Regions from separate parts of the Paenibacillus ilasis genome, predicted to be linked through region 2. Evidence: predicted binding sites of a transcription regulator. Region 2 holds the regulator's gene; the other holds the start of a gene.
What was found. Region 2 encodes CtsR, which represses protease genes until heat stress. Its sites were predicted from a motif close to ATGGTCAATAAAGGTCAAACA; they were not measured.
Positions count from the first base shown of each region.

Region 1: the regulator CtsR is predicted to act here: its motif matches at 4,387-4,407, upstream of clpP (ATP-dependent Clp endopeptidase proteolytic subunit ClpP).

Region 1 covers NZ_JBHDJG010000002.1:62,236-71,925, reverse strand. Annotated here, with positions in the region: gene tpiA (triose-phosphate isomerase) at 1-274, opposite strand, end outside; gene ACETK5_RS20605 (phosphoglycerate kinase) at 352-1,533, opposite strand; gene gap (type I glyceraldehyde-3-phosphate dehydrogenase) at 1,728-2,732, opposite strand; gene ACETK5_RS20595 (sugar-binding transcriptional regulator) at 2,832-3,875, opposite strand; tRNA gene ACETK5_RS20590 (tRNA-Arg) at 4,247-4,321, shown strand; gene clpP (ATP-dependent Clp endopeptidase proteolytic subunit ClpP) at 4,483-5,079, shown strand; gene ACETK5_RS20580 (PdaC/SigV domain-containing protein) at 5,568-6,641, opposite strand; gene ACETK5_RS20575 (hypothetical protein) at 6,784-7,026, opposite strand; gene ACETK5_RS20570 (ABC transporter substrate-binding protein) at 7,265-8,317, opposite strand; gene ACETK5_RS20565 (ABC transporter permease) at 8,377-9,183, opposite strand; gene ACETK5_RS20560 (ABC transporter permease) at 9,184-9,690, opposite strand, start outside.
Region 2 covers NZ_JBHDJG010000007.1:60,576-70,265, reverse strand. Annotated here, with positions in the region: gene ACETK5_RS31740 (amidohydrolase/deacetylase family metallohydrolase) at 176-1,285, shown strand; gene ACETK5_RS31735 (DgaE family pyridoxal phosphate-dependent ammonia lyase) at 1,263-2,366, shown strand; gene dagF (2-dehydro-3-deoxy-phosphogluconate aldolase) at 2,368-3,123, shown strand; gene ACETK5_RS31725 (sugar kinase) at 3,116-4,132, shown strand; gene ACETK5_RS31720 (GntR family transcriptional regulator) at 4,140-4,856, shown strand; gene ACETK5_RS31715 (CtsR family transcriptional regulator) at 5,217-5,678, shown strand; gene ACETK5_RS31710 (UvrB/UvrC motif-containing protein) at 5,703-6,227, shown strand; gene ACETK5_RS31705 (protein arginine kinase) at 6,266-7,330, shown strand; gene clpC (ATP-dependent protease ATP-binding subunit ClpC) at 7,441-9,690, shown strand, end outside.

The DNA of each region.
Region 1 (9,690 bases), on a different contig from region 2:
TAATGACATAGTCCACGCCCAGATCCTTCAGCATCAACCCGCTGATTTCACCCGTAAAGGCGCCATTATCTTCAAAATGAAGATTTTGTGCACCGATTTTGATGTTCGTGCCCTTGACCGCTTCAACCAATGCAGGAAGATTGGTAAATGGCGCGCAAATCACGCTTTCCACGCCTTCTACTTCCGCTTTGCCTTTCACATCTTCAATAAATGAAGCTGCTTCCGGAACGGTTTTGAACATTTTCCAGTTACCAGCTATGATAGGTGTTCTCACACGATTCACTCCTTTATTCCCCCGAAGAATCGGGGTCCAAACTTCATCCACTTGCTATCCAATTGTAGTGCCTATTTCTATTTATCGTTCAGTGCCACAACACCAGGAAGTGCTTTGCCTTCCATGAACTCAAGAGATGCACCGCCGCCTGTCGAGATGTGATTCATCTTGTCGGCAAGGCCGAATTTCTCCGCTGCTGCAGCCGAGTCGCCGCCGCCGATAATCGTGTAAGCTTCCGTATCCGCACAAGCTTGTGCCACTTCACGAGTACCGTTGCTGAACGGAGCGATTTCGAATACACCCATAGGACCGTTCCACACGACAAGTTTGGAGTTCTTGATCACTTCTGCATACTTGGCGCGAGTCTTAGGACCGATGTCAACGCCTTCCCAATCGGCTGGGATGCCGTCGATATCAACGATCTTGGTATTCGCGTCTGCACTGAACTCGTCCGTAACGACGATATCTTCCGGCAGGTAGAAGTTTTTGCCCAGCTCTTTAGCTTTCTCGATAAAACCGAGTGCAACATCAAGCTTCTCTTTATCAAGCAGAGATTGACCAATTTCATGGCCTTGAGCTTTGAAGAACGTGTAAGCAAGTCCACCGCCGATGATGACATTGTCAGCAAGCGTAAGCAGGTTGTCGATCACGTCGATTTTGTCCTTAACCTTCGATCCACCGATGATGGCGGTAAAAGGACGGTCCGGATTCGAAAGGGCTTTGCCGAGAACGGACAGCTCTTTTTCCATCAACAATCCCGATACAGCCGGAAGATGATGAGCGATACCTTCTGTCGAAGCGTGCGCACGGTGAGCAGCACCAAACGCGTCATTCACGAACAGATCGGCCAGTTCAGCGAATTGCTTCGCAAGTTCCGGATCATTCTTCTCTTCACCAGCGTAAAAACGAACATTTTCAAGCACGAGCACATCGCCGTTTTGCAGCTTCTCTACCTGCGCTTTAACCGCTTCTCCTACGGCTTCATCCGCTTTGGCTACCGGTTTGCCGAGCAGCTCGGACAGACGCTGACTTGCCGGAGTCAGGCGCAAAGATTCAACGACCTCACCTTTTGGACGGCCCATGTGGCTGGCCAGGATGACTTTCGCTCCTTGCTCTACCAAATATTTAATGGTCGGCAAAGTCTCGCGAATACGAGTGTCGTCTGTAATTTTACCATCTTCGAGCGGTACATTGAAATCGACGCGGACAAACACCCGTTTGCCGCTTACTTCTACATCACGTACACTTTTCTTGTTCATCTCCACGTTCCTCCTAAGAAAACTATTCTCCTCACCGACAGCATGCAGTTGCTCTCGTTTCTCTCTCTATCGCTAACCAGCGCCCGGATCTTGTCTATTCTTCCCAGTGCTCTGGCATGAAAACAAGGAAAAACCATGAACCAAAGAGGAGACCCGTGAAACGGAACTCCTCTTCGATTGTATGGCTAGATCAATTACAGACCTTTGCTTGCGATGTAAGCAGCGAGGTCAACGACACGGTTGGAGTAGCCCCACTCGTTGTCATACCAAGAAACAACTTTCACCATGTTGTCGCCAACTACCATAGTGGAGAGCGAATCGATCGTGGAAGAAGCTGGGTCGCCATTGTAGTCGCTGGATACAAGCGGCTCTTCGGAGTAGTTCAAGATGCCTTTGAGCGGGCCTTCAGCAGCAGCTTTCAGTGCTCCGTTTACATCTTCAAGCGTTACGTTTTTGGACAGCTCAACTACGAGGTCCGTTACGGAAACGTTCTTTGTAGGTACACGCATTGCCATACCGTTCAATTTGCCTTTCAATTGTGGCAGAACGAGGCTAACCGCTTTAGCAGCACCTGTTGTGGATGGAATGATGTTCTCAGCAGCTGCACGAGCACGACGCAGATCTTTGTGCGGAAGATCAAGCACTTGCTGGTCATTCGTGTAGGAGTGAACTGTAGTCATCATACCTTTAACGATACCGAACTTCTCGTCAAGAACTTTAGCAAAAGGAGCCAAGCAGTTTGTCGTACAAGAAGCGTTGGAGATTACAGTATGGTTAGCTGCATCGTATTTGTCTTCGTTAACGCCCATAACGATCGTGATATCTTCGTCAGTTGCTGGAGCGGAGATGATAACTTTCTTAGCGCCGCCTTTCAAGTGAGCGGAAGCTTTGTCTTTCGCTGTGAAAATACCAGTGGATTCTACAACGATTTCTACGCCATACTCAGCCCAAGGCAATGCTTCTGGGTTACGCTCAGCGAATACTTTCACTTCACGGCCGTTTACAACGAGTGCGCCTTCTTTAGCTTCAACCGTTGCATTAAGTCTGCCGTGAGTTGTGTCATATTTCAAAAGGTGTGCCAGCGTTTTTACATCCGTCAAATCGTTGATTGCCACGATTTCAACTTCGCTGTTGTTCAGCGCAGCGCGGAACACGTTACGTCCAATACGTCCAAAACCGTTAATACCTACTTTAACCATGAGTAGTTCCCTCCATATTTGTAAAATTTATATATTCAAGATTGGCCGTTAAGCCAATCAAGACAACAATAATGAAAAATCAATTGTACGCCCGTGGATTCAAATACCGGCGTCAATCTCCTTCTCGACTTCCAGTGCCGCGGCTTCATCGGTAACGAGAATATCCTCATGTCCGAATTTCAGCACCGCGTGAATCGCCTTGCCCTTGCCTTGACCCCCAGCAATGCCGATGATCGTCTCCGTCCGCATAATATCCTCAAGCCGCAGCCCGAGGGTAAGCATTTTGTGGACAACTTCGCCATCTTCACTAAAGTAGTAGCCGAAGGATTCCGCAATCGCGCCATCGGCCTGCAAGTTCTGAATCGAGTTTTCATCCAGCTTGCGTCTTCTTGCCATTTCCATGGCATCTCCGATGCCGTGAATAATGACTCGGCAGCGCCTGATCACATCCACAATCTCCTGGATATGCTGATCCTGCACCAAAGACTGGTAGGCATCCTCGCTAAGCAGATCCGGTACATGCAGCAATCGGTACTCAGCTCCCACGCGCTTAGCCATCTTAGAGGCAATGGTGTTCGCTTGAATCTCGACACTCTCCCCGAGACCGCCCCGGGCAGGCACAAACCATGTGCTTGTCAGCGGTTCGCCACCAGGCAAAGAGGACATCTGCTCTGCTACTTCGGCAAGCGTGGAGCCGCCTGTTACGGCAATCGTATCTCCATCCTGTACAAAGCTTAGCAGCGTTCTTGCTCCGGCACGGCCAAGCTCGCGTTTGACTTCCGGAGATGACTCACTGTCACCGGGAATAATGACCACTTTACGAAGCCCGTAAGCCTGACGGATCTTCTCTTCCAGTTCAACCAGTCCGAATAACTCATTCATAACCGGTTCCAGTTCCTCCAGCAAGCATATCCCTGAACTGCTGATCCGCATGCCAAGCGTTTCAATCTCGATCAGCCCTTGCGCTTTCAGAAGATCCGTCTCTGCTCTGAGGACACGCTCGGTCATCGAGAGTGATGAAGCCAGTGTTCTTCGGCCAACAATTCCGGACAACTTGATCTGATGAAGGATGGAATACCTTCGTTTAAGAGTGTCCATCAGATCCGGCAGAAGCTGCTCTTGTATTTCTAATAGGTTACGCATGCATTCCACTCCTGCAAACTTCGTCTCGGCTCTCCTCTGCCTGGTCGTAAAATGTCCCAGTCAAACTTTTTAAGTCCCACCCTTATTCTAACCAATAATCAGACCGGTTGCAAGTGTCCGAAAGTATATTTCTCTGCCCCAGGCATTCTTATACATTATGACCAACTACAGGCTTGTCTATATAATAGGAACAAAGTTTTGCCTGCTATTGTATTTTTGAAAAAGATGCGGTATAATCAACTTCGTTGCTAATTTTTTTAGATATCAGAAAGTGTCAACTTCGTGGAGTCAGCTTCCTGATATCGCAAGAAAAACTACTGCTAAATGCGGTTTGTCTTCTTTGAATGTACGTCGATAGACGTTTCTCTTATGCGCCCGTGGTCCAATGGATATGACGTAGGCCTCCGGAGCCTGAGATCGAGGTTCGATTCCTCGCGGGCGCGCCATTTTATCTTTATTCTCTATACTGATTACCCTAAAGTGCCCATGACGGCTCTTTTTTTTACCCAATAGTTTGACTATCTTTGACTTTTTGATTTAAATTGTTTATCATGTGGGTAATACGGTAACAGTATTTATATGAGGTACTTAAGAGGAGGTTTTCCACGTGAGTTTTATACCTATGGTCGTTGAACAAAGCAACCGCGGTGAGCGGGCATACGACATCTATTCCAGATTGCTGAAAGACCGCATTATCTTCCTCGGCTCCGACGTAAATGACGTGGTCGCCAATTCCATCATTGCTCAAATGCTGTTCTTGTCGGCTGAGGATCCTGAGAAGGATATTCATCTTTACATCAACAGTCCTGGCGGTTCCATTACCGCAGGTATGGCGATATTCGATACGATGCAGTTCATCAAGCCGGACGTTTCGACGATCTGTGTCGGCATGGCTGCTTCCATGGGCGCATTCCTGCTCAACGCAGGCGCTAAAGGCAAACGTTACGGTCTGCCTAACAGCGAAATTATGATTCACCAGCCGCTCGGCGGCGCACAAGGTCAAGCCACGGATATTGAGATCCGTGCTCGCCGCATTCTCAAAATGCGCGACAAACTGAACCGCATCCTGTCCGAACGCACGGGCCAACCGCTGGAGCGCATTGAGAAGGATACCGATCGTGACTACTTCATGACGGCTGACGAAGCTAAAGAGTATGGCCTGATCGATCAAGTACTGGAAAATACACCACCGCAAGGACTATAAAAGAAATGAAGCAAAGGGCAGGCGCCGTTATCCGGTGCCTGCCCTTTGTTATCCTCTGGATTCATTGAAAACTTCGAGTACTAAATAGTGAGTGTATCCCCTCCGGTCGCTGTTGAAATCGGGAAACATGAATGAATGGATAAGGAGGTTTCCCGATTTCAAAGGCGAACGCGTTGCTCCTCCAAGGATACTCTCACTTCGGTACGATTTTTTCAATAAAACATAAAGACGGTAAGGGCACTCCCCTCCTAAAAGGCCTCCCTTAACTTGAGGGGAGGGGAATACAGGAAAACCCATTTTCCTCGATAAACACAAAAAATCCCTTGATCGCTGGAAGGGAGAATACACACTCTCCACGTTCCATGATCAAGGGATTTATCGCAATTGGTTCCAGCACAGTGTTACTTCAGGACAGCATCATATATCTCAACAAGCTATGGTATGAAATTAAATGATCACAGTTTACACAAACCGCTTATCATATGCTCTTACTTCCACTCTTTCAGTTTCAGCTCAAACTCCGGAAATCCATAAGCATACGCCGTGTACTCATAAAGCTGGAAGTACAGCACCGCAGCATTATCCTTCACATAAAAATCAGCATCGGCAGGCACGCCCTCAAATCCGCCGAGGTAGCCTCCTTCTTTCTTCATCTTGCTCAGCACCAGGTTGTTCAGCTTCTGCTTGTTCTTGCCCTGCATGTTGATGAAATCGCCCAGCTTCATCTGCTTGCCGTCCTTCAAGGAGAACGTGAAGCTTTTACGGAAGGTCATGCCATGGGCGCCGCCGGTATACGAGTAATCGTACGCCGTAATGCTCAGGATGTCGTTCTGGTTGTAATGGACCACGAAGTCACCACTGAATTCGTATGGGAAACTGGATTCCGACGGCGGGAATTCCTCAGCATTCCCTTCGGCACCGGTGATTACGCCGGACGCATTTTCTTTCAGCACTTTGTTGATCTCGGCTTGAACCTCTGCATTATCGAGTCCGCTGATTACAGGATAGTTCACAACGGCATCCACGCCCTGAATCTTCTTCTTCAGCGCTACCGACTTAATGGTGATGTCATTCTGCTTCTTCTGTGTCATGCTGAGAGTTTTCAAGGAAGGATTCCATTGCCCCTGAACACCCATGTATTCGCTGATCGTTTTGAACGGCACATAGAGACGACCATTCATGATCTGTCCGCCAGGCTCGCCGGCATACGAGCCATTCACCAGAATACCGATTTCAGTTGAATCATATACGATAGCGCTCAGTTTGTTATAACCGTTACCCAGTGTATACGTACGGTTTTTTGCATCATATTTAAGAGGCATCCCCAGGCCGTCCCGCAAAGCGGTTGCCGGCACATAAGTTACCCCGTGCAGCACGAGACCTTTCTGTGACAGGGTCTTGCCATTCCATTTCAGTACGACTTCATTCTTTGAGGATTTTTGGCTGGCGGAAACGGTTGCCTTAGCGGCGCTTGCATCGATGACCTGTCCGCTCAAACCCAGACTGCCAAGCAGGACGCTAGTTGCAATTAATGATGCACATACACGAAATTTAGGATTCATATCAGAATTCCACCTTTGTTAAATTAAGTTTCCGTTAGTTGTTAATCTATTACCCTTAATCATTATAAGGAAAGCTTTCAATGTATTGGTAACAAAGCCAGTGACAATTTTGATTCCAGGCCGTAGGGCCTATATGTTTTCATTATTCTTTCCGTACGCACGCCGCTACACTAAGAAACACACCGAACAAGAGAGCACATGAACCCGCAAGCAGCAGTAATTCACTGCCTTGGACAACGTAAGCAAGAAAAATAAAACCGATGCCAACGAGTGCACTGTGAATACTCAATAACAGCAGATGCAGCGCGCTTTTCCTGAAGAAGTTCAGAAGCAATACCGCTCCAACACCAGCCACGATTCCCGCAATAACCAACAAGCCCATCACATCGCTCAAGCCGCTTTCTCCTTTTCTGATTAAACGCATAGAAACCTCGTTTATGTCATTTGCGTCCTTCCCTTATATATAACAACGAGACGGGCCCCAAAGTTGTGGTTCAATTCGTATAAATCGGCCAATTTTTCCTATTCCGGGTCTTAGGACCTATTCTTCACAAACAAAAAAAGAGCCTGCCCCCAATGGGACAGACTTTTTTATTACAAAAATATGAAAATGTAAGCTATCATTAACGACCGCTCTTCAGCTCGGACCACTGACGATCATAGATTGAGAGCGAGTCACCGACATTATCGAGCCACTCGGTACGGCCCAGCTCTTCATCTGTCAGGTTGATCATCGTATTGGTGCGGTATTCCTCGCTATGGAATTCCATCGCCTTGGTGTTCGGATTGCTGTATCCGATGAATTCATAGTTTTTGGCGCTGACCTCAGGCTCCATCATGAAGTTGATGAATTTCTCGGCCAGCTCTTTATTCTTGGCACCCTTAGGAATCGCGTAGTTATCAGAGAAGATGGTAGCCCCTTCTTCTGGCACGACATACGCCACATCCGGATTCTCAGCTGCAATAAAGGCCGCATCTCCGGACCAGACCGTAGCAATCCAGCCTTCTTCTTGGATCATCTTCTGCTTGATATTATCCGTATCAAACGCGAGCACATTGGGCAGCAAGGTCTTCAGGTCATCCGTACCTGCGGTGATTTCCGCTTCATCCGTACTGCTGTTGGATTTCCCCTGCTTCTTCAGCGCCATGCCGATCATTTCGCGGTTGTCGTCCAGAAGCAGGACTTTCCCCTTGTATTCCGGGTTCCAGAGGTCTTCCCAGCTGTTGATCTCGTCCTTAACATACTTCTTGTTATATGCAATTCCCGTTACACCGGACGTGTAGACAATCGAATATTTATTGCCCGGGTCATAAGAAGGATCTTTGAAAGTATCCGTAAGATTGACGAAGTTCGGGATATTATTCATATCAAGCGGCTCAAGCAGCTCCGATTCAATCATCGTTGTCACCATATAATCGGACGGCTGAATGAGGTCATATCCACTGCCGCCAGCCTTGATTTTAGCCAGCAGGTCTTCATTGTTTGCGTAATTGTCGTAGGTTACCTTCACGTCGAACTTCTCTTCAAAGTCCTTCAGCACCTCGGGATCAAAGTTATCCGCCCAGCTGTAAATGTGAAGCGTCTCCTTATCCGAGCCGCAGCCGGCCAGCAGTCCTACAGACAATACCGCAACCATGCCTGCCGTCAGCAGGCGGGTCCATCTTGATTTTTTCAATTCAATATCTCCTCTCTTTCCGGTTCCATGTTTTATTTCGAAAAAAGCGTTTCTATCGCTTAAATCGGTAATGTTTTATGTTTCTTTTCCCCGCTGCCGCGGTTAAGAATATATTGCGCTAACAGAATCAGCGTGATGCTGACCAGAATGAGCAGCGTACACAGCGCGTTAATCTCTGGCGAGATACCGCGCTTCACCTGAGCGTAAATATAGATCGGCAGCGTCGTTGAGCTTGGACCGGCGACAAAAAAGCTGACCATAAAGTCATCTAATGACAGCGTAAAAGCAATCAAGGCGCCGGAGATAATGCCCGGTGCAATCTGCGGCAGCGTGACGTACCGGAACGTCTGCCAAGGCGTAGCTCCCAAATCCTGCGCCGCTTCACCGAGCTGTTTGCCCATTCCAGACAATCTGGCCGTAACTACAACATATACATAAGACATACTGAAGGTGATATGGGCTATAATCACGGTCGTTTTACCGAGCGGCATATTAAGTTGACTGAACAAAACCAGCAGCGACAGCCCCATAATGATATCCGGGATAATGACCGGCAGATACAGCAGCCCATTCATGCCGCTGCGACCTCTGCGCCCCATACTCCGAAGCGAGAGCGCCGCTGCGGTTCCGAGCAGGGTGGAAACGATCGTCGATATGACCGCCACCGTCAAACTGTTCATCAGCGCTTCCATCACGTGCCGGTTCTCGAACAGCGACACATACCAATCCAACGTAAATCCTTCCCAGTTGCCGCTAAGCCGCGTGTTGTTAAAGGAATAGATGATGATCATGATGATCGGTACATAGATGAAAGCCATCATAAGGAAAGAGTGAATCCCGAGCAGCGGGTGATTCTTCTTCTTCACTTATCTCCCCTCCCCTACGCGTTGATGGCGGGCTTGCATCGCCCGGTTAAAGAGCAGGATCAGCACGAGGGACGTAATCACAAAGATCACCGACAACGCCGCACCAAAGGGCCAGTTACGCGCACCCAGGAACTGCTGCTGAATAATATTACTGATCATGGAGGACTTCGCGCCTCCCAAAATATCCGTAACTACAAACATCCCGGAAGTCGAGACATACACCAGAACCGCTCCCGTCATGATGCCGGATTTACTTTGCGGGAAGGTAATGTGCCGGAATGCCTTCCATCTGGAAGCGCCCAGATCGCTGGCCGCATCCAGCAGACGCTTGTCCATCTGCTCCAGAGCCACGTAAATCGGCAGCACCATGAAGGGGATGAAGTTATAGACCATGCCGAGAAGTACGGCGCCATACGTATACAGCATCTGAATCGGCTCGTCGATCCATCCCATCCACAGCAGCAGACTGTTCACCACGCCTTGCGTCCGGAGCAGGAGAACCCAAGC
Region 2 (9,690 bases):
CATGTAAGATGAGGATAAAATACGGAAATGTATTTTAAACATTATAACGTTATATTCACGTAACGCACGTTCTGTGCTATGCTATAACCACGATACTCATTACACAATGTAAACCGACCGATAAGAGGATCCAAGGCTGGTACGGCAAGGCTGAAGGAGTGAAGCTATGAAGATATTGGAACAGCGTTTTATTATACGCAATGTAAAGACGGTACATGATGATAAACCCTTTGACATTGTCATGGAGAACGGATTTATAACCGAAATAACGGATGCGAATGCGAACCCGGCACACGGTGCCAACAGTTTCGATGGTACGGGATTATACGTGTCCAGCGGCTGGATCGATATGCACGTCCATGCGGTCGCCAAGCTGGAGCCCTACGGAGATGCCATCGACGAGATCGGCGTTAAGCAAGGGGTTGCCACCATTATCGACGCAGGGAGCTGCGGCGCGGATACGATTGGAGAATTGGCAGCCGAGGTTGCAAGGGCCAAGACGAATGTATTTGCTTTTTTGAATATTTCCCATATCGGTCTGCAGCGGGTTGACGAGTTGTCCAGTCTGGAATGGATCGATGCTGAGAAGGTAACAAAGGCGGTATGCACGTATCCGGATTTGATCATTGGACTCAAGGCCAGAATCAGCAAAAGCGTAGTCAAGGATAATGGGGTAGAACCGCTTCGACTCGCAAGAAAATTGTCCGGGAAAACGTCACTGCCGCTGATGGTACATATCGGGTCAGGGCCACCGCCGATTAAGGAAGTATTGGAGCTGCTTCAGAAGGACGACATTATCACTCATTATTTGAACGGGAAAGCCAACAATTTATTTGATTCGGACGGGAAGCCGATCCCTGCCCTGGTGGAAGCGATAGCTCGCGGCGTTCATCTGGATGTGGGTCATGGAACAGCAAGCTTTTCGTTCTTGGTGGCGGAGTATGCGAAAGTCCAAGGGATTAAACCTGACACGATCAGCACCGATATTTATCGCGGAAATCGCATCAATGGCCCGGTGTACAGCCTGGCTAATGTCATGACAAAGTTCCTGTATTTGGGGTACAGCTTGCAGGAGGTGATCTCAGCGGTAACGGACCATGCAGCAGGATGGTTGCGCCGTCCGGAGCTTGGCCGAATTGAAGTCGGCGATGCCGCTCACCTGACGTTGTTTGCCCTGCGGCAGGGTGCTATGAGTTTAACGGATTCCGAAGGGGAGACCCGAATCGCTGATCGATATATCGAACCTAGAGGAGTGGTAGTCAATGGATCATTCATTACATGCTAAATACGGGTTGAAACGCGTGGTAAATGCCAGCGGGCGCATGAGTATTCTTGGCGTGTCGGCACCGACAGATACCGTCATGGAAGCGATGCGGATCGGTGGGCAAAGTTACGTGGAAATTGCGGATCTGGTAGATAAAGCGGGTGATTACATGGCACGCATCCTCGGTTCCGAGGCTGCGGTCGTTGTCAATTCTGCCTCCAGCGGTATCGCTCTTTCCGTGGCTGGAATCGTCACCGAAGGCAATCGCAGGCGCAGTGACCGATTGCACCAGGAGCCGATCGCGAAGAACGAGATTATCATGTTTAAGGGACATAATGTGCAGTATGGGGCCCCCGTTGAAACCATGGTTTATCTTGGAGGCGGCAAGGTCGTAGAGGTAGGGTACGCCAACGAAGGGCGTAAGGAGCATATCGCGGAAGCAATTAATGAGCGTACAGCCGCCATTTTGTACGTGAAATCCCATCACTGCGTACAGAAAAATATGATTTCGGTGGAAGAAGCGGCAGAAGTGGCCCAGGCACATGGACTTCCGCTGATCGTCGATGCTGCTGCCGAAGAGGATATTCAGAAATATGTGAAATACGGGGACCTGGCCATATACAGCGGATCCAAGGCAATTGAAGGCCCAACCTCCGGCATTGTCGGCGGCAAACGTCAATATGTGGAGTGGGTGAAGGCGCAGCTGCATGGTATTGGGCGCAGCATGAAGGTCGGCAAGGAAACGACGTTTGGATTGCTCCAGGCGCTGGACGAGTATATGGTGAAGGAAGCTAAGAGTGAACAGGAGAAAGCAGCGCTGGAGGAAATGAAGGCTCTATCCAAATTGCCGGGCATTGAGGTCAGCATCGTTCAGGACGAAGCGGGAAGAGCGATCTTCCGAGGGCGAGTGAAAGTCGATGAAAATACGGCGGGGATCAGTGCCAAGGCTATGAACGATCAGCTTCGCGAAGGCGATATTGCTGTATACACCCGGGATTACGGCGTACGTCAGGGATATTTCGATATCGATCCTCGCTCGCTTTCCGGGGATGATTTGCAAGTCATTATCACAAGAATACAACAGATTGCAGGGGGAAACTAAGATGGCAAATATGGAGAAACGTCTTTACAGAAATCGCGCGGCACTGAACGTACTTGCAGGCAGCATTCAGAATGCGAAGGACATTTTTGAAGCTTCGGAAGGGCATGTGCTGGTCGGCGTATTGTCCAAAAATTACCCGAACGCGCAAGAGGCCGTTATTGCAATGAAGGAATACGGCGCCGTTATCGAGGATGCGGTATCGATCGGATTGGGTGCCGGCGATAACCGTCAAGCTGCGGTGGTAGCCGAGATTGTGAAAAGCTACCCAGGTACGCATATCAATCAGGTGTTCCCGGCGGTCGGTGCTACACGTGCCAATCTGGATGGCAAAGAAAGCTGGATTAACAGCCTTGTGTCTCCTTCGGGTCAAGTGGGCTACGTGAATATCTCAACCGGACCGATGAGTGCTGCCGGGTCGGACAAAGCCATCGTACCTGTAAAAGCGGCCATTGCGCTTGTGCGCGACATGGGCGGTAATGCACTGAAGTACTTCCCGATGCAGGGCTTGAAGCTGGAGGATGAATACCGCGCGGTAGCGAAGGCATGTGCGGAGGAAGGATTTGCGCTTGAACCAACAGGCGGGATTGATAAAGAGAATTTTGAAGCCATCGTGCGCATCGCATTCGAAGCGGGAGTGCAGCAGGTCATCCCGCACGTGTACTCCTCGATTATCGACTCGGCAAGCGGAGATACGATCATTAGCGATGTTCAAGAGCTGCACCGCAAGCTAAAAGCGCTGGTTGATCAATATGCCTAAGACGATTGCCGCATATGGCGAAGTGATGATGCGTCTTCAAGTACCGGGATATGCTTCCTTGGCTCAAGAGAGTCATCTGAATTACTCCTTCTCCGGCACGGGTGTAAACATCGCCTCGGCTGTGGCAAGGTTCGGTCATAACGGCTATCTGGTCAGCACGCTGCCGGATAACCCGCTTGGCGAAGCAGCGATTTCCTACCTGCGCAAGCTTGGCATCGACACTTCGCTCATTAGCCGCGGAGGCAAATATGTCGGCATGTACTTTCTGGAGAATGGCTTTGGCGTAAGACCCGGACGTGTAACTTATACGGACCGACTGGGCAGCAGCTTTAATACGGCAGAGGATGCCATGTACGATTTCGGTGCGATTGCTCAAAAGATAGACATGATCCATTTTTGCGGCATAACCCTTTCCATGAACGACACGGTACGGGGCCAAATGAAGACGCTGGCTCGTGAAGTTAAGGCTAACGGGGGAACCGTTGTGTTCGATTGCAATTATCGTCCCTCTTTATGGGGGACAGACCGCTATGAGTTTGCCAAGCCGCACTATGAGGAAATGCTGTCACTTGCGGATATCGTCTTTATGAATGAGAAGGATGCTATCTATATCCTTGGCATGGAGACGACCCGTGAGGATCGGAATGAACAGCTGCAGGAGTTGATTCCGAAGGTGGCAGCGAAGTATAATATTACGGTTGCGTCGGGTACTCACCGCAAGATCAACGGGGATAACACCCATTCCCTGCAAGGCTATCTCTACACGGATGGAGCGTTTCATTTTTCCAAAACCTTGACGTTTTCCGTCCATGACCGTATCGGCGCGGGTGATGCTTACGCCAGCGGGGTGATCCACGGGATCTCGGAGGGTTTTGAACCGAATCGGACGGTTGACTTTGCCGCAGCTGCGGCGATGCTTGCTCATACCGTAACAGGGGATACGCCGACGGCGAACGAACGCGAAGTGCTTCAGGCAATGAGTCATCATATGTCTGACGTGGAAAGGTAGGAGAAGCATGTCGATCACGCGGAAGAACGGTCCGTTATACTTGCAAATCAAGAAGATCATAAAAGATCGGATTCTGCATGGGGAATATCCACTTGGCTCCCATATTCCTTCCGAGCCGCAGCTGGAGCAGGAATTTAACGTTAGCAAAATGACGGTCCGCAATGCGATCCAGGAGTTGTATCAGGAAGGGTATGTAGAGAAGCGGAGCGGGGTAGGAACGATTGTGACCCGGAACACGTCCTTCTCCAAGCTTTCCAAAGGCAAGCTGTTTACCGAGATTCTGGTCGAAGAAGGACACCAGATTCGGAAGCGTCACCTGAAGACGGAATGGGTGCTTAATGAGCCGGATAGCGAATTGTTCTTAAAATTCGGGGAGCGGTGCCTGCTTATTGAACGATTGTATTTACTGGACGGGAGTCCTTTTATTTACTACACTCACTACGTGTCATCCCAAGTGGATATGGGTGAAGAGTTCGGTTCCACCGAACTACCGTCTCTCTATGACCGCATCGAGGAGAGTCAAATTACGCTGGAGAATTTCCGGGACCGTTTTCTGGCGACCGTGGCAAATGAGGAGATTGCCTCCTTGCTTGAAGTAAGCATAGGCACGCCGTTACTAAAACGGCTCAGATCCTCTTATGACGGGACAGGCAGCATCATTGAATACAGCATCGGCTATTACAATACGGAGTTACAGCACTACTTGATCAGTTATGATGCCTAAGGGTTTAGACTATACAAGAGCATGATATGAAGAAGTGGCCTCGAACCGGTATTCACCCGGCATGGGGACTGCTTCTTTTTTTTGTTGCCTTATATGAATTGTTCTTCGGAAAGAGGCTATAAGCGATCAAAGAACTGGGTACAATAAGAATAAATGCAAAGCGCGAACATTTGAGAAGAACCCTCTTGGCAAAATGAAAAAATGTGCTATAATGATATCAAAGTCAAAGAAAGTCAAAGTCAACGAGAGGGTTCGCCGATTTTGATTGTGGTTAAAATTAACGTATATGCAAGGCTCTGTGCGGACGTGTAAGATCACTATCCGTCTTAACGTTTCAAACAGTGGAGGATGAACAGACCAATGCGTAATATCTCTGATATTATCGAACAATACCTGAAGAGCATACTGCAGGAAAGTCCGGAGGGTACCGTTGAAATTCAACGGAACGATCTGGCAGAGCAATTTTCTTGCGTTCCTTCCCAGATTAACTACGTGATCAGTACACGGTTCACGCTGGAGAAGGGCTTTCTTGTCGAGAGCAAGCGCGGCGGGGGCGGGTACATACGCATCCAGCGTATCGAGCTTCCCCAGCATACTGCACTCCAGCAGCATCTTCATCATACCATTGGCAGCATGATTGACCAGACGGTGGCTGAAGGATTGATTTACCAGCTGGAGGAATCCCGGTTTTTAACCAAGCGGGAGGCCAGCCTGATGCGGGCCGCCATTTCAAGGGAGTGCCTCAATGTGAAGCTTCCTTATCGGGATGAGCTGCGTGCAAGGATTATGAAGGCGATGCTTATTTCTTTATTAGGTAAGTGAGTCTGTGTAAGGGGGCATCGGATTATGTTATGCCAAGAATGCGGTAAACGGCCGGCGACACTTCATTTCACCAAAATTGTGAACGGGGAGAAAACGGAGTTTCATTTTTGTGAAACCTGTGCCCGTGAAAAAGGGGAATTGATCCCCGGCACGTCGAATGGTTTTTCTATACACAGTTTGCTGTCAGGTCTTCTGGATCTGGATCCTTCAGGCAAGGGCCAGAGTCCCGGCGCAAAAACGGCCCAAACGCTGCAGTGCGAAGAATGCGGTATGACGTATTCCCAGTTCAGCAAGCTTGGCCGGTTCGGCTGCAGCTCGTGTTATAAATATTTCTCGGATCGATTGGATCCATTGTTTAAGCGAGTCCATGGGGGGACTTCCCATGTCGGCAAAGTGCCGAAGCGTACGGGTGGCCGTATTCAGATCAAACGCCAGATTGATGAGCTTAAGAAGGAGCTTCAAATTCGGATCGTGCAGGAAGAGTTTGAAACGGCTGCCGAGATCCGGGACCAAATCCGTGAGCTGGAGCGAAATATGGCTCAGGGATAAGATGGTAAGATTTTGCACTTTAGTAGGAGGAATGCGTGATGTCTAATCTCCGGTTTACCGATTCGGCGCTGAGCGAGTGGATGCGCGGGAACGGTCAGGATTCCGACATTGTCATCAGCACCCGTGTCAGGGTGGCGCGCAATCTGCAGCATCTTCCTTTCCCGCTGCTGGCAACGGATCAGCAGTCGGGAGAAGTGCTAGAGCGCCTGACGAATGTGCTGAAGAATAAGGACGATTTGCAGGATTTCGGGGATTTACATGTAATTAAATTAAGTGAGATTGATGAGCTGGATAAGAAGGTTCTTGTTGAGAAGCATCTAATCAGCCCCAATCTGGCGAATGAGTCCCGAAACGGTGCCGTCATCCTTACTGAAGATGAATCCGTCAGCATTATGATCAATGAAGAGGATCACCTGCGCATACAGTGTTTATATCCCGGATTTCAGGTTCGTGAGGCATGGGCACGTGCGACGGCGCTGGATGACGTTTTTGAATCCGAGATCGATTATGCGTTTGATGACAAACGAGGTTATCTTACGAGTTGTCCGACGAATGTCGGCACCGGCCTTCGCGCATCGGTCATGATGCATCTGCCCGCTCTTGTTATGACACAGCAGATTAACCGGATTCTCTCGGCTGTATCGCAGGTAGGCTTGACCGTAAGAGGGATTTACGGTGAAGGCAGCGAAGCGTTAGGCAACCTGTTTCAAATCTCGAATCAGATTACGCTCGGTCAAACCGAGTCCGAGATCATTGAGAATCTTCACAGCGTCGCCTTGCAAATCATCGAGCATGAGAAGAATGCCAGAGCCCGGCTCTTGGGTGAATCCAAGCTCCGTATTACGGATCGGGTGATGCGCTCCTATGGCATACTGTCCTATGCAGCGGTGATGGATTCGAAGGAAGCGGCCCAGCGATTGTCGGATGTTCGGCTTGGTGTGGATCTCGGCCTTCTGGAAGGCCCGGAAATCCCGGTCATGAATGAACTGAATGTGAAGACGCAGCCGGGCTTTCTGCAGAAGACCTATGGAGAGGGTATGACTCCTTCCGAACGCGACATGTACAGGGCTAAGCTCATCAGAGAAACATTGGGTAACGATTAAGGATCTATACTCGTTTTACAGATGGATGACGGTTTAAGCGTCCTATAGCTGACGATACACCGAAATCCGCGAGGTTCAATATATTAATTGAAACGTGGAGGTGCAATACTATGATGTTTGGCAGATTTACGGAACGTGCACAAAAGGTGCTTGCATTGGCTCAGGAAGAAGCGGTACGTCTGGGGCACAACAATATCGGCACAGAACATATCCTGCTAGGACTTATTCGTGAAGGAGACGGCATTGCAGCCAAAGCGCTGATCGGACTTGGACTTGGTCTTGAAAAAATTCAGGATGAAGTCGAAACATTAATCGGACGCGGACAGGAGCAGCCTACCAACATTGCTTATACGCCTAGAGCGAAAAAGGTAATTGAGCTCTCCATGGACGAAGCTCGTAAGCTTGGTCATACCTACGTAGGTACGGAGCATATTCTGCTGGGGCTGATTCGTGAAGGCGAAGGGGTTGCCGCACGTGTGCTGAACAACCTTGGCATTAGTCTGAACAAAGCCCGGCAGCAGGTGCTGCAGCTGCTCGGCAGCAGCGAAGCGGTATCGAGCCATCATGGCACGCCGCAAAACGTAAGCACGCCTACACTGGACAGTCTCGCTCGCGATCTGACCGCCATTGCCAAGGAAGGCAATCTGGATCCGGTCATTGGCCGCAGCAAAGAAATCGAGCGCGTGATTCAGGTACTGAGCCGCCGTACGAAGAACAACCCGGTGTTGATTGGTGAACCAGGGGTAGGTAAGACGGCGATTGCGGAAGGCCTGGCCCAACGCATCATTAACAATGAAATTCCAGAGACACTGCGTGACAAACGCGTCATGACGCTGGATATGGGCTCGGTTGTTGCTGGAACGAAATACCGCGGCGAGTTTGAGGATCGCTTGAAAAAAATTATGGATGAGATTCGTCAAGCGGGTAACATTGTTCTGTTCATCGATGAGCTGCATACCTTGATCGGTGCAGGCGGTGCAGAAGGTGCGATTGACGCTTCCAACATCCTTAAGCCATCATTGGCACGCGGAGAACTTCAGTGCATCGGGGCAACCACACTGGACGAATACCGCAAATATATTGAAAAAGACGCTGCTCTCGAGCGCCGTTTCCAACCGATTACGGTGGATCAACCATCGCCGGAGGAAGCCATTCAGATTCTGTATGGATTGCGTGACCGTTACGAAGCGCATCACCGCGTAAAAATTACGGATGAAGCGATCGAGCAGGCCGTGAAATTGTCCGACCGCTACATTACGGACCGCTTCCTGCCGGATAAAGCGATTGACCTGATTGATGAGGCCGGTTCGAAAGTTCGCCTTCATACGTATACCATACCGCCGAATCTGAAAGATCAGGAAGCGCATCTGGAGGACATCCGCAAAGAGAAAGACGCAGCTGTCCAAAGCCAGGAATTCGAGAAAGCTGCAGCGCTGCGCGATACGGAGCAGAAGCTTCGTGAAGAACTTGAAATCACGAAGAATCAATGGAAAGAAAAACAAGGACGTACCGATTCCGAGGTAACTCCGGAGGATATTGCCGACGTTGTAGCCAACTGGACCGGTATTCCTGTAAATAAACTGAAAGAAGAAGAGACCGAGCGTCTTCTGAATCTGGAAGAAATTCTGCACAGCCGCGTCATCGGTCAAGAGGAAGCGGTCAAAGCAGTGAGCCGTGCCGTTCGCCGGGCACGTGCAGGCCTGAAAGATCCGAAGCGTCCAATGGGCTCCTTCATCTTCCTGGGTCCTACCGGGGTAGGTAAAACCGAGCTGGCACGCGCCCTTGCGGAGGCGATGTTCGGAGACGAGAATGCGGTTGTACGGATCGATATGTCCGAGTACATGGAGAAGCATTCCACATCACGTCTCGTCGGAGCGCCTCCGGGATATGTCGGCTACGAAGAAGGCGGTCAGCTGACCGAGAAGGTACGCCGCAAACCTTATTCCGTTGTGCTGCTCGATGAAATCGAGAAGGCGCACCCTGAGGTATTCAACATCTTGCTTCAAGTGCTGGAAGACGGACGTTTGACCGATTCCAAGGGCCGCGTGGTGGACTTCCGCAACACACTGATCATTCTTACCTCCAACGTGGGAGCGGAAGCAATCAAGAAGAACTCTACGCTTGGCTTTACTGCGGTGACGGATGCAGGCCGCGATTATAACAACATGAAAGGCAAAGTGATGGATGAACTCAAGAAGAGCTTCCGTCCAGAGTTCTTGAACCGGATTGATGAGATCATCGTGTTCCACTCTCTGGAAGAGAAACACATTGCCGAGATCGTGACTTTGATGTCCGACGAGCTGCGTAAGCGTCTGAAGGAATTCGAGGTGCATTTCGAGCTCACCGACAAGGCGAAGGCC